DNA from 2 places in the Sporosarcina koreensis genome. Region 1 is predicted to be linked to the other one. Evidence: a T-box and tRNA genes for the amino acid it is inferred to sense, from the RefSeq annotation. Region 1 holds a T-box; the other holds one or more tRNA genes.

Region 1 (7,205 bases):
AATTGTCACTTGATCGTTTGATGGAGGAAGTGGAGGAGGTCGTTTCATTAGGCATCCCTTCCGTCATCCTCTTCGGCATTCCTGCAGAGAAAGATGCGACGGGCACAGGTGCTTTTGACGACGAAGGAATTGTCCAGCGTGCAACGCGGATCATTAAAGAGAAGCACCCACAACTTGTCGTCATTGCAGACACATGCTTATGTGAATATACCGACCATGGCCATTGCGGAGTTGTACATGGATCCGACGTATTGAATGATCCGTCCCTTGAACTGTTGGCAAAAACAGCCGTTAGCCAAGCGAAGGCAGGCGCAGACATCATTGCACCATCCAATATGATGGACGGCTTTGTCGTCGCTATCAGACAAGCGCTTGATGAAGAAGGCTTTGAGAATGTTCCAATCATGTCTTACGCGGTCAAATATGCATCTGCATACTACGGACCATTCCGCGATGCCGCAGAATCGGCTCCGCAATTCGGAGATCGCAAGACGTATCAAATGGATCCTGCCAACCGTATGGAAGCGCTTCGCGAGGCGGAGTCGGACGTCATGGAAGGTGCGGATTTCCTAATCGTCAAACCTGCATTGTCGTATTTGGATATCATGCGGGATGTGAAGAATAATGTCCTTCTTCCTGTCGTCGCTTACAATGTGAGCGGAGAATATTCGATGGTGAAGGCTGCGGCACAAAACGGTTGGATCAATGAAAAAGAAATCGTATTGGAAACGTTGACAAGTATGAAACGCGCTGGTGCGGATCTTATCATGACATACCATGCAAAAGACGCAGCGCGTTGGCTGGAGGGAAAATAATTGGGTAAAAGCTATGAAAAATCCAAGCAAGCGTTCGCGGAAGCAGTGAAGTTGATGCCAGGTGGCGTGAACTCTCCTGTCCGCGCTTTTAAATCGGTCAATATGGATCCGATTTTCATGGAAAGCGGAAAAGGTCCAATCATTAAGGACATTGATGGCAATGAATACATCGACTATGTCCTTTCATGGGGCCCCCTGATTTTAGGACATGCTGATCCGGATGTCGTGGAAGGCATCAAGAAAGTGGCGGAAACGGGTACAAGCTTCGGTGCACCGACTTTGCTTGAAAATGAACTCGCGAAAATCGTTATCGACCGTGTACCTTCGATTGAGGTTGTCCGAATGGTCTCGTCAGGAACAGAGGCGACGATGAGCGCATTGCGTCTCGCGCGCGGATATACTGGCCGCAATAAGATTTTGAAATTCGAAGGCTGCTACCACGGTCACGGCGACTCGCTGCTCATTAAAGCCGGTTCCGGTGTCGCTACGCTAGGTTTGCCGGATAGCCCAGGAGTACCTGAGGGCATTGCGAAAAACACGATCACAGTGGCGTACAATGATATGGACGGCGTCCGTGCAGCATTCGATCAGTTCGGGGACGATATAGCTGGCGTCATCGTTGAGCCGGTTGCAGGGAACATGGGAGTTGTTCCACCTGAGCCGGGCTTCCTTGAAGGATTGCGTGAAATCACCGAGAAGAATGGCACATTGCTTATTTTCGACGAAGTGATGACGGGCTTCCGTGTTGATTACAAATGTGCGCAAGGCTATTTCGGAATTACTCCGGACCTCACTTGCCTCGGCAAAGTGATCGGCGGCGGACTTCCTGTTGGAGCATACGGAGGAAAGCGTGAAATCATGGAGAATGTCGCGCCTGCAGGAACGGTTTACCAAGCAGGAACATTATCCGGAAATCCAATGGCAATGACAGCGGGCATCGAGACATTGAAAAAATTGACGCCTGCTTCGTATGACCATTTCAAGAAGCTTGGCGATCAGCTGGAGGCCGGTTTCCGTGAAGCGGCGACGAAATATAATATCCCGCATACTGTGAACCGTGCCGGTTCCATGATCGGTTTCTTCTTTACGAACGAAAAAGTATACAATTATGACCAAGCGAAAACGTCCGACTTGGAACTGTTTGCGGAATACTTCCGCTTGATGGCTGAAGAAGGCATTTTCCTGCCGCCATCCCAGTTCGAAGGCATGTTCCTCTCCTCTTCCCATACGGAGGAGCATATTGCACAGACTGTCCAAGCATTCCATCGCGTCTTCGAAAAATTGGCCCGATAATTTTACGCCACCCATGTCGATATTGTCGACATGGGTGGTTTTTATTCTACCAATCCTGCACGTTGCATATAATGGCAAGTGAATGAATCAGGGGAGGGGAACGGAATGAAAAAATTACAATGGAATATGAAAGAAGTGTTTTATTTTCCGGAAAGTGTCGGAGTGCCAAAAGATGCGCGCCTCGTTAAAGTAAAAGCGGGATTCACGGAAAAGCGGTCCGAAGATGCAGTCCGGCTTTCCGGCATTTATCACATCGTCGCTAAGGTCGACTTTATAGAAGGCCAGCGGAATGAGACGATCCCTAACGATGTGGTTTTCGTGGATGATGTGGAGATGGAAGGGGAAACGGGCTACTTCGAATACGCTGTGCCGTTATATATTGATTTGCCGCCTGAGGTTGAACATCCGTTGCGTATCGAAGCATCCGACGTCAAAACAACTTTTGACGGACAAGGTTCCTTTACAGTCGCTTGGAATGTAAATTGCACATATGGGCAGGCGTCTGCGGATGAGACTGCCAGCAATGAAACCGTCAGCAAAGAGAATGTCAGCAAGGAAGCTGTCGCCAAAGAAACGGCTAGTAATGAAACCGCGAACAAGGAAGCTGTCAACAAAGTGACTGCAAACAATGAAACAGCTAGCAAGGAACCGGCCAACAACGAAACTGCCAGCAAAGAGCCTGTTAGTCAAAGTACAGCGAAAATGGAAGAAACGGCTGAAGAGAAGATGGAGACGGCAGTGCAAGAACTGCCAAAAGAAAAGGCGGTTGCTGTAAAGCAGGAGCCAACTCAAACCGCACAAGTATCCGAACCCCGACAGTCTTCTACTTCTCAAAAAGCGAAAGCTGCGGCGCCTGTCCAAGAAGCACAAGCAACTGCAAAGCATGACAGCAGCCTAGGTAACAGCCATGATGATATACTGTCATACATTGCAGCATTGCCTGATGAATGGACGACGTCCCGATTCCGGTCAAATGATATCTTTGTAAAGGGCGAAAGCTAATCCAGCAAGGAAACATAATAGAATGAAATCACCAGCTGTAGGAATGAGCAAAAGCCTGATCAGTTGAAAAACGGCAATGGGAATGATGATCCCTTTGCAATAAAACCTTGTTCTCCTTATCCAAGGGGGCAATAAATAAGGATTATATCCTTTTCTCATAAATACCTTCCTTTCATAATAAACTTGACGCAATCTCCTCTCATCGAATATAATACTCATAACTATATAATGATGCGTTGATCGGGAAAGTACGCGATTTTCATTTATCCAAGAGAAGGTGCCGGTGGTGGGAGGCCCTATAAATGAATTGTGGAAAGTCACCCGGGAGCAGTTTCCGTGAATTTCGAGTAGCGGAAGCCGGTTTGAAACCGTTATTTATTATTGAGGCGCAAATGCTTTTTAGTTTGCGCGAATAAAGGTGGTACCACGGATAACTCCTTCGTCCTTTTCGACGAACGGAGTTTTTTTGTATTCACTTTTATTCGAAGTTGTACGTGAAAGTAAAGAGGAGGAGTTCAGATGTCAACAGAAAACTTGTCAATGCCAACAAAATATGAGCCACAGTCGATTGAAGCGGGCCGTTACGAATGGTGGCTGAAAGGGAAATACTTTGAAGCGCAGCCTGATAGCGGGAAAGAGCCTTATACGATTGTCATTCCTCCGCCAAACGTCACTGGGAAGCTCCATTTAGGGCATGCTTGGGATACGACATTGCAAGATATCCTCATCCGTATGAAGCGGATGCAAGGATACGACGCCTTATGGCTGCCAGGTATGGACCATGCGGGTATTGCAACACAGGCGAGGGTTGAAGAGAAGCTTCGTGAAAAAGGGAAATCCCGCTATGATCTTGGCCGTGAAAAATTCCTCGAAGAAACATGGAAATGGAAAGATGAGTACGCTGGCCATATCCGTGCGCAATGGGCGAAGCTGGGTCTTGCACTTGATTATTCAAGAGAGCGTTTTACGTTGGATGAAGGACTATCGAAAGCTGTTCGTGAAGTATTCGTCAAGTTGTATGAAAAAGGATTTATTTACCGTGGTGAGTATATTATCAACTGGGATCCGGCTACGAAGACGGCGCTTTCGGATATCGAAGTTATTCATAAGGATGTTCAGGGTGCATTCTATCATATGCGCTATCCACTGGCAGACGGAACGGGCAGCATTGAAATTGCAACGACACGCCCCGAAACGATGCTCGGCGATACTGCAGTAGCTGTTCATCCGGAAGACGATCGCTATAAGCATCTAATCGGCAAAACGGTTACTTTGCCGATTGTAGGTCGGGAAATTCCGATTATCGCGGATGATTATGTCGATATGGAATTTGGAAGCGGTGCAGTGAAAATCACTCCAGCCCATGATCCGAATGACTTTGAAATCGGCAACCGCCATGACTTGCCTCGCGTTCTTGTTATGAATGAAGATGGCAGCATGAACCGACTCGCAGGCAAGTACGAAGGGATGGATCGCTTCGAATGCCGGAAAGCAATCGTCAAAGACTTGCAGGAACTCGGCGTTTTATTCGAAATCGAAGATCACTTGCACTCGGTTGGACATTCCGAACGCAGCGGGGCAGTTGTTGAACCATATTTATCGACGCAATGGTTCGTTAAAATGGCGCCGCTCGCAGAAGAGGCGATCAAACTTCAACAGTCGGAAGGGAAAGTCAATTTCGTTCCTGAACGCTTCGAGAAGACCTATTTGAACTGGATGGAAAATATCCATGACTGGTGCATCTCCAGACAACTCTGGTGGGGACACCGCATCCCTGCTTGGTACCATAAGGAGACAGGCGAAATCTACGTCGGCCATGAAGCGCCGCAAGATATTGAAAACTGGAACCAAGAGGAAGATGTCCTTGATACATGGTTCTCATCCGCATTATGGCCGTTCTCAACGATGGGCTGGCCGGATCTGGACAATGAAGAATTCAAGCGCTACTATCCGACAGATGCTCTCGTAACGGGTTATGATATTATATTCTTCTGGGTTTCCCGGATGATTTTCCAAGGTATTGAATTCACTGGGCAACGTCCGTTCAAAGACGTGCTCATCCATGGTCTTGTCCGTGCGGAAGATGGCCGGAAAATGTCGAAATCCCTAGGCAACGGAATTGACCCGATGGAAGTAATCGATAAATATGGTGCTGACGCATTGCGCTATTTCCTATCTACTGGTTCTTCGCCTGGTCAAGACCTTCGCTATTCAACAGAAAAAGTTGAAGCGATCTGGAACTTTGCGAATAAAATCTGGAATGCATCCCGATTTGCTTTGATGAATATGGACGGCATGACATACGATGAAATCGATCTTTCCGGTGAAAAATCCGTAGCAGATGCTTGGATTCTTACACGGTTGAATGAAACGATCGAACAAGTGACGAAGCTTGCCGAGAAATACGAATTCGGTGAAGTCGGTCGTGCGCTTTACAACTTCATCTGGGATGATTTCTGTGACTGGTACATCGAAATGGCGAAATTGCCATTGTACGGTGAAGACGAAACGGCGAAGAAAACGACTCGTTCGGTACTCGCTTACGTCCTCGACAATACGATGCGTCTCTTGCACCCATTGATGCCGTTCATTACGGAGGAAATCTGGCAGAACCTACCGCATGAAGGGGAATCGATCACAGTGGCGGCTTGGCCGGTGGCTGATCCTGCATTGACGGATAAGGAAAAAGCTTCAGACATGAAATTGCTCGTTGACCTTATTCACGCAGTCCGCAACATCCGCGCAGAAGTGAATACGCCGATGAGCAAAAAAGTTCCACTTTATATCGCCGCAAAAGATGAAGCGACTGTTTCCGTATTGGAAGCGAACCGCAGCTATATCGAACGGTTCTGTAATCCGGAAACGCTTAAGATCGGTGTTGGTATTTCGGCGCCGGGTAAATCGATGTCAGCTGTCATCACAGGAGCAGAACTATTCCTTCCACTTGAAGGATTGCTCAATATCGACGAAGAGATCGAGCGGTTGAAGAAAGAGTTGGCGAAATGGGAAGGCGAAGTGAAGCGCGTCCAAGGAAAGCTTAACAACGAACGATTCGTCTCGAAAGCGCCTGAAGCAGTAGTTGCTGAAGAACGCGCGAAAGAGAAGGATTACTTGGAGAAAAAAGCGGCAGTCGAACGCCGAATTGAAGAATTACAAGAAATTTAATGATGGAAAAGAGTTGGCCGACCTCCTAAATAGAGGGTGACCAACTCTTTTATTTTGTATGCGCTCATAAAACTCTTTAAACGCTCATAAAATCGAAATGGCGCTCATAAATCTCGTTAAGCGCTCATAAAACTTCATAGGCGCTCATAAATCTCTTTTAGCGCTCATAAAATCGCACAGGCGCTCATAAATCTTCTAATTTCCTCTTTAAATACTGCATCACTTTCTCCGCAACCGAAAAATTATGCGTCTGGTACAATGATCTGGCACCAACCGGATCTTCGATTTCATTCAGCATCCAACCGCCATCCGGCAATAAAAGAAAATCGATGCCGATATAATCGCTTTTTAAAGCCCGTGCTAATTTACGGACTTCTTTTTCCTGCCAAGAAGAAAGCGTGTATCGTTCCACTTTCCCGCCAAGAGTGAAATTTGATTTGAAGGAATCATCCCCGATCCGTTTGACAGCTCCCAGAACTTCTTCACCGAGCATGAAAACGCGGACATCTGTTGCGTCGGATTCAATAAATGGTTGGACGATTGTACGTCTTCCTTCAAAATCGGCGAAAAATCCCTCAGCTTCTTCTGTCGCATGGCAAAGGAAAACTTCATTGCCACCATGTCCATCGACCGTCTTTAAGACGACAGGGAATGAGGGGAGGTCAGACACATTTTCCGCTTTTTGCGTTGGAACTGCCGAAACACCTAACAAAGAAGCGAGTTCAAATGTCTTCAGCTTATCATTCGCAATCCGATTCACTTCCGACCGGTTGATCACCCGAAATCCTACAGATTCCCATTTCGCTGACAATAGCGGATTTCGATCGCGAAATAAAATGAAATCGGTGTCAACATCAGGTTTTTTCTCATCCACTAACAACGTCAATGCAATATCCATCCTCGATGCATGGTTCATCAAATCATCAATGA
Region 2 (7,205 bases), on a different contig from region 1:
TGCGTTCTTTCCAACGCGTGTGACGATTCGATTCCAGGCCCGAACAATGCATGCCTCACATCGAAGCCTGCCCGGATTGCAGCTGATGCATCAGACCCGTAATAAGGGTAAATATCCAACTTGTATGGAACGTTCCCTTTTTCACATAGAGCTGTCAAATGGCGCGTCAATGCATAATGGTACGGCCCGCTTGAATCTTTCGCGCAAATGGATACGGTATACTCATCGGAAGTTTGTCCATCACCGATCGCTCCCATATCGACAGCTATATATTCGACTGTTTCGTCCGGGATATTGGAATTCCCGCCATAGCCGATCTCTTCATTGTTCGAGATGTAAAAATGAGTCGTATTCGGAAGTTCCGTCCCGTTTTCCTTCAATGAACGGATTAATTCCAATAGAAGTGCAGTGCTCGCTTTATCGTCAAGATGTCTTGATTTGATAAAACCGGTTGGCGTCACTTCAAATCTCGGATCAAAGGAAACGAAATCCCCCACTTCAATGCCAAGCGCTCTCGTTTCAGCTGCATTTGTCACTTTTTCATCGATTCGCACTTCTATATTGTCGGCATTCCTTTCCGCGCTTCCTGAATTGCGGTATACGTGGACCGTTGTCTGATGCATCAAAATCGTACCGCGAACTTCCTTGCCGGAAGCAGTATGTATATGGCAATACTCGCCTTCCACAGCATTCCAGTTAAATCCGCCAATCATCGTCAGTTTCAGTCTTCCGTTACTTTTAATTTCTTTCACCATCGCTCCTAGCGTATCGGTATGCGCAGTCAATAAACGGTGGCGAGAATCATCTTTTCCCTTTATTGTCGCGATAACCGCCCCTTTATTCGTCCGTTTGAACGGAACCCCTATGCTCCCTAGTTCGTCGATGATGACTTGCATGACTTTTTCCGTGAAACCGGACGGACTTGGCGTCTCTACCAGCCTTTTTAACACTTCAATTGTCTTCGACTCGTTAAATTGATGCATCTTCATATCCCCTTTTCTTTTTCTGAAATTTCCGTTTCCATAATAAAACAAATGATGTATGATACTTATAATACTACTACTTTCTGAGGTGTATCAATGGAAAACAGTCAGCCCATCCAATCGAAAAATAAATATCTCCTCATTTCTTTCGGTTTTATTGTTTTCTTTCAGTTGATTGCTTCCCTCTATGTTGATGAATTGCAATATCTGTTGCCAATTACAGCCGCAGCAGTGTTCAATATAAGCCTCTTTGGGCTAATACATTATGGCAAGATAAACCAGAAGATCATTAGCTGGCTAATCATTTTGGGAAGCAATATTTATATCCTTTCCTTGTTGTTCGTCAACGCAGACTTTCCTTATCTCTTCTTTTTATTTTTCCCGATCATCATGTCCCTCATTTACAGTGATAAGTACTTGCAACTAACCATGTTAAGTGTGACAACAATTGAAATGACCATCTTATTACGCCTATTAGGCCCTTATTTCCATCCTATCAGAGACGCAAAAATGGTCATCCATTTTAGTTTCCTATTTGTTATCGTCATGTTGCTCCTTTTCATTCTCACAGTGAAAATTGGTCCACAAATGAAAAAGCTGCTCATCGAAAAAGAAGTGATGAGCGTAACCCTGTCTTCAAAGGAGGGCTATTTGGACCTTTTGTTCGAACATTCACATGATTCGATTGCAGTTTTCAATCTTGACCAAAAGCTGCTCGCTGTCAACCCTGCATTTGAAGAGATGTATGGATGGAAAAAAGAGGAGTGCATCGGTAAATCCATTCAATTGACGCCCCCCTCGCAATTCGAAGAAATTGCTGAGCGTCAAAAATACCTTTTGCAAGGGAGGAGCTTTAAAAATATCCGTTCAAAAGAAATCCGTAAGAACGGCACTATTTTTGAAGCCGAAACGACAGTTGCACCGATCTATGATAAAAACAATAAAATCGTCGCACTATCACTTATCACCCGCGACATAACAGAAAAACTGCAAGCGGAGCGGCTGAGGATCGAAGCCATTAAACTGAATGCAATCGGCGAGATTGCCGCTACCGTTGCCCATGAAGTGCGAAACCCGATGACTTCAGTAAATGGATTTGTACAATTGATGAATGAAGATCCCGAAAATCCTTACCGAATGTATACAGAAATTATGGAAAGTGAAATTGAGAGAATCAATTTGATTGCGAACGAATTTTTGATTTTATCGAAGCCGAATATTAAAAAACGAAAAGAACTTGATGTAGAAAATATCATCATAGAAGTCATTAGCCTTTTTGAAGAGGAGCTTAAGCATCGGCAAATTGAATGCTCACTTTATTTGGCAGAATATCAGACGACAGTTTTTGGCAACGAAGAAAGTCTGAAACAGGTGTTTATTAATCTGATGAGAAATTCCATGGAAGCGGTCCGGGATGGCGGCAATATTACTTTCTTCAATTCAATCGTCAATAATATGCTTTCCATTACGCTGAGCGACAATGGCCACGGGATGGACGAGGAGACTTACAAACAATTATTCCTACCATTTTTCACGACGAAAGATGGAGCGACAGGACTGGGGCTAGTCATTACAAAAAAAATAGTGCTAGATCATGGCGGCAACATTGAATTTAATGGATATCGAAAAATAGGTGCTGAACTGATTGTGAAATTACCTATTTACTCATCGAATAAATATCAGGACTTTATGAAGATCAATGAAAGATGAGCTTCGCGCCATATGAAAGGCGAAGGAAAATGTAACGTATTCCTTCGCCTAGTATTTGGCGATTATTTTAATAGTTTTTTTACGATGGCCAGTTTATTGCCATATGGCGGATATCCAAGGCGGATTGGTACTTTTGTGCTTTTCTTCAAAATTGACTTCGAATGGGTAAACAGATCAAAACTCGCCTTTCCATGGTACGCATTCATGCCGGATGCACCGACGCCGCCAAAAGGAAGATGGATATTCCCGACGTGCGATATCGTATCGTTAATGCAGCCTCCTCCGAACGAAAGATGCTCCAAGAAATATTCATGTGCCTGCTCGTTTTCAGAGAACAAATACGCAGCCAACGGTTTCGGCATTTGGCGTATGCGGTGGATCGCCTCACCTAAATTGTTGTATGTCAAAATCGGAAGTACAGGTCCAAATATCTCATCATCCATTGCAGGACCGGTCCATGACACACCATCCAAAATCGTCGGACTGATATAGAGATCATCACGATCCATTTTTCCACCAAATACGATATGCCTTTGTTCCTTGTTAATGATTTCAGTTAGACGAACAAAATGCTTTACGTTGACAATCCTTCCATAATCAACGCTTTTAGCACTGTCTTCCCCATAGAAGTCACGGATGCAGGTGATCATTTCCTTCAAAAACTTGTTCTTTACGGTGTCATGGACGAGGACAAAGTCGGGAGCAACGCAAGTTTGCCCGTTATTCACAAACTTCCCCCAAACGATCCGTTCCGCCGCCCTTTTCAAGTTCGCTGTCTGGTCGACAATGACTGGACTTTTCCCGCCTAATTCCAGAGTGACTGGCGTCAGACGTTCCGCCGCAGCCTTCATGACGATTTTTCCTACAGTCGCACTTCCGGTGAAAAAGATATAATCGAATGGTGCATGGATGAGTGCAGTAGTTTCGTCGACCACACCTTCAACGACTCGGACAAAATCTTGGGGATATATTTCCGTTAAGATGTCCTTAATGACTTCGCTTGTATGGATTGTCGACTCAGAAGGTTTGACGATTGCGCAGTTTCCAGCTGCGATTGCACCAACCAATGGATCCATGATCAACTGAAATGGGTAATTGAATGGACCGATGATCAGCACGCTTCCATATGGTTCCCGAACGATGAAACTCTTTGCAGGTTGCAAATATGCAGGCGTCTTTACTGACTCGGGCTCCATCCATTCCTCCAAATGCTTCATCATGAAAGAAATGCTCGAGAGGACGAATCCTACTTCCGTCACGTATGATTCAAACTGACTTTTCCCTAAGTCTTTCCGCAACGCTTCATGGATTTCATCTTCTTTTAAAATGATTGCTTTTTTCAAGCGCTCCAACATGTCCAACCTGAATTCAGCATGTTTCGTCATTCCAGAATCAAAAAAGTTCCGCTGTAAAGCGATCATTGAATCGATTTCATGAGCAATTTCCACAAAAACCCTCCTCCTTCAACAAAACAAATTGTCAATATAGCAAAAGAACTGAATTCACTTCGCCAAATTCCGACCAATTACGCAGTTTGGGAAATTGGACGCCAACATATACTATGATTACATAATTCATTATTTTGTTCCTGATTTTTAGATACATCCGCTTATAGCCTCAATGAAAAACGGCTTGTTTTACAGGTCCGCAAGCAATAGGTCTAACGGTCCTTTTTAAGCAGTTTGCGTTTTAGTTGCGCTGAGCCGAGGGTAAAGACATATCACATAGCCACAAACCGAAAATCATTGAAATGGAGGAAATGAACATGACAACAACAGAAACTTGGTGGGAAACAATTTTTGAAGGAAATCTTTCATTAGGTCTCAACAAGGAGCGCATCACAGACCTCGACAATGAAACTTTCCTCTACTTTGACAACGAACTTGGAATGGAACAAGATAGCCAACAAGCTCATACACATTAATGAACCAAGCTTCCCTTACTGCGGGGAAGCTTTTTTCGTCCAGCTTCGGGCGTCCTCAGCTTTTGTTATTCGATGCTTCGCCATAAATAAAGTGCAGCATAGCTTAAATAGGGTGACCATGATGGAAAACGCGCAAGCATTTCATCAGCAGTCGGCTTCCGATCAAGATTCCATAAACGTTTTAATGCATTTTGGAGACCGATATCGGCCAACGGGAATAAATTCGGCCGGCCTAATCCAAACATGAGGAAATTCTGAGCCGTCCACGGGCCGACCCCACGATGGATGACCATTTCTCTTGTCACCTCTTCATCGTCCATTCCTGAAAACTTTTCAAGGTCCAACTTCCCATCGACAATGGAACGCGACAACCCGATGACATATTCCGCTTTCCTTCCGCTGAATTGAAGCTTACGTAAATCGTCCACTTCCAGGGTTGCAATCGTTGCCGGCTTTGGATACCGCCATACGCCATCCTGTTCAGATCCGAATGATTCTACAAAGCGCATCGTCAAAACGTGCGAGAATGCAAGATTCAACTGCTGGTGAATAATGTTTTTCATTAACGTTCCGTAGAGCGAAAAGCTTTGGATAAGAGGCGTACCGGCATGATCTTTGAAAAGCTGTTCAAGATCGGTGCCCTCGAAATGGTTTGCAATAGTATCCAAGGGCCGGTCGAAATGAAAAATGGATTTGATTTTATCTGCTTGTCCGTCATCGATTAAATTTTCCAGCACGAACGTAGGAGAAGCGGTTGTGCCGGTGCCACTGAGCCTGATGACATTCCCTTCTTCCATCGGAATGCGGATTTCTCGCTTCGCCAAATCAACGGCGTTCACCGGATCGCCCGCCAATCGTTCAAGTGCCCGTTCAAAGTCATAGGCAAACGGAAGTGTAATTTGTGTATCGATCATGATCACCTCTTTTCTTCATATTCTACCTTTTTTTCGTGCTTATAAAAAACTTTTAGAAATAGTGTTGACTTCTATGGCAAACAAGCTATAATAATAAATGTGCAGTAAGCAAGCAACACATATTCCCGATTCCGTAGCTCAGCTGGGAGAGCGCTACCTTGACAGGGTAGAGGTCGCTGGTTCGAGCCCAGTCGGAATCATTGGGTGCCAAACCCGTAGGAAGGTTGTCGGAACAACAACCTTCTCCAGAAACAGTCCTATTAGGCCGGATGCCTAGGGGCTGTTTTTTTGTCGTTTTATCGAATGTCTGTAGTATGGCAACTATCTTAAGTCTGGGTTAATTGTGATTTGGTAAATGTCGTTCTGGAAATTCAATTGATGATAATGTCTTTAGAATTTCCTGTACAATTTGAGTTGGTTCGTCTGGTGCATCCAACTGCAATTTCGCTGTGGTCAACGTGGTTAAACCGCCATGAACATAATTAATGCCCTTATCACGTTTTACGATGTAGTTATCGTACAGTGGTGGGCTTGGGTTCTCGATGAACCTTACAAAATAATTCATGCTTTCACTCAATGACTTTAGACCGATGGTTAGCTCTTCCTTGGACCTGCCAAGGAGCGTCTTTGTATCATCAGGCAATGCAATCGGGATTTTCAGTTCCGATAGCATTCGGGAACTTTCGGCAAGCTTATGTTCCGCCGATAAAGCAAGATCATAAAGCTCATGATCATCAACAACCCCATCAAATTTCTTCAACGGTTCTACGCCGATGTTGATTATATTCAAGACTTTTCGTTGATAGTTTAAGAATACTTCCTGAAATACACTGTCCTCATTTTCTGCCGCATAGACTGAAGTGGATAGGATAACACAGAAGCAGATCAAAAATATATTAATTTTGAACATGCCCATATTTTAACTTTCCCCTCCTCATCATTGTTTTTTACATGTTTCTTTACTTTGGTCTAAATCGATAATTGTATGTAAGTTACAAAAAAATAGGTTGGTTCTGCACAAAAAAACCAAGTAACTGTATTTGCAGTCACTTGGTTTCTTGATTTACTCTTCACCGATTGGTTAAAAAACCCGAATGCATAAGGGCTGTTTTAATAAATCCGTTTATAACCTGATGTATGTCCAATCCTTACTACTTCCCCTACATATACTGTAAAAGCATCAACTGAGGAGGTGTTAGTTATGAGCGCAGGTGGATATGGATATGGATATGGATTTGGTAATAACTTCACTTTGATCGTCGTTCTGTTCATTCTTTTAATCATCGTGGGTGCTTCCGGCTTTTTCGGCAAGGGATTCTATTAAGTTCACCTCGCCCGAAGCTTTAAAGGACAACCGTTTATTTCGTAATATCGTCCAAACCGCCATCAAAGCACCTTCAGGCAAGTAAGGATATCTAAATCCACATTACGACTCTTCCCTGCAACACCAACATTTATTTTTCCAGAACAGACCTGCTTGGCTTGAGGCCTAGGGTCTGTTTTTTTGTTTAATACGTAATCTAATAAATATTCCAGTTGCTTTGTGTGTAACGATAAGAGAATAGGCTCAACGACTCCTTATACAAAAAAATCAGACGAAAAGTTCTTCGCCTGATTTCATTTGATAGTGACGCCTCAGTTACGTTGAGCTTACGCTTCCCTTACCATCTTCAG

Evidence for each region. A T-box is a leader RNA that pairs with one kind of tRNA and senses whether it is charged. The one in region 1 lies ahead of ACFPTP_RS11995 (valine--tRNA ligase), so its partner is inferred to be a tRNA-Val.
Region 2: it encodes a tRNA-Val, which carries the amino acid that the T-box ahead of ACFPTP_RS11995 (valine--tRNA ligase) is inferred to sense. The anticodon was not compared.

The regions. Positions count from the first base shown of each region.
Region 1 is NZ_JBHSNP010000026.1:78,122-85,326, forward strand. Features, by position in the region: gene hemB (porphobilinogen synthase) at 1-815, shown strand, start outside; gene hemL (glutamate-1-semialdehyde 2,1-aminomutase) at 816-2,108, shown strand; gene ACFPTP_RS11990 (hypothetical protein) at 2,214-3,110, shown strand; T-box leader at 3,338-3,560, shown strand; gene ACFPTP_RS11995 (valine--tRNA ligase) at 3,630-6,275, shown strand; gene ACFPTP_RS12000 (ATP-grasp domain-containing protein) at 6,460-7,205, opposite strand, start outside.
Region 2 is NZ_JBHSNP010000008.1:9,473-16,677, forward strand. Features, by position in the region: gene ACFPTP_RS03020 (M42 family metallopeptidase) at 1-983, opposite strand, end outside; gene ACFPTP_RS03025 (two-component system sensor histidine kinase NtrB) at 1,080-2,693, shown strand; gene ACFPTP_RS03030 (aldehyde dehydrogenase) at 2,756-4,141, opposite strand; gene ACFPTP_RS03035 (hypothetical protein) at 4,459-4,617, shown strand; gene ACFPTP_RS03040 (DNA-3-methyladenine glycosylase family protein) at 4,683-5,531, opposite strand; tRNA gene ACFPTP_RS03045 (tRNA-Val) at 5,659-5,731, shown strand; gene ACFPTP_RS03050 (hypothetical protein) at 5,869-6,447, opposite strand; gene ACFPTP_RS03055 (YjcZ family sporulation protein) at 6,733-6,855, shown strand; gene ACFPTP_RS03060 (DUF3243 domain-containing protein) at 7,182-7,205, opposite strand, start outside.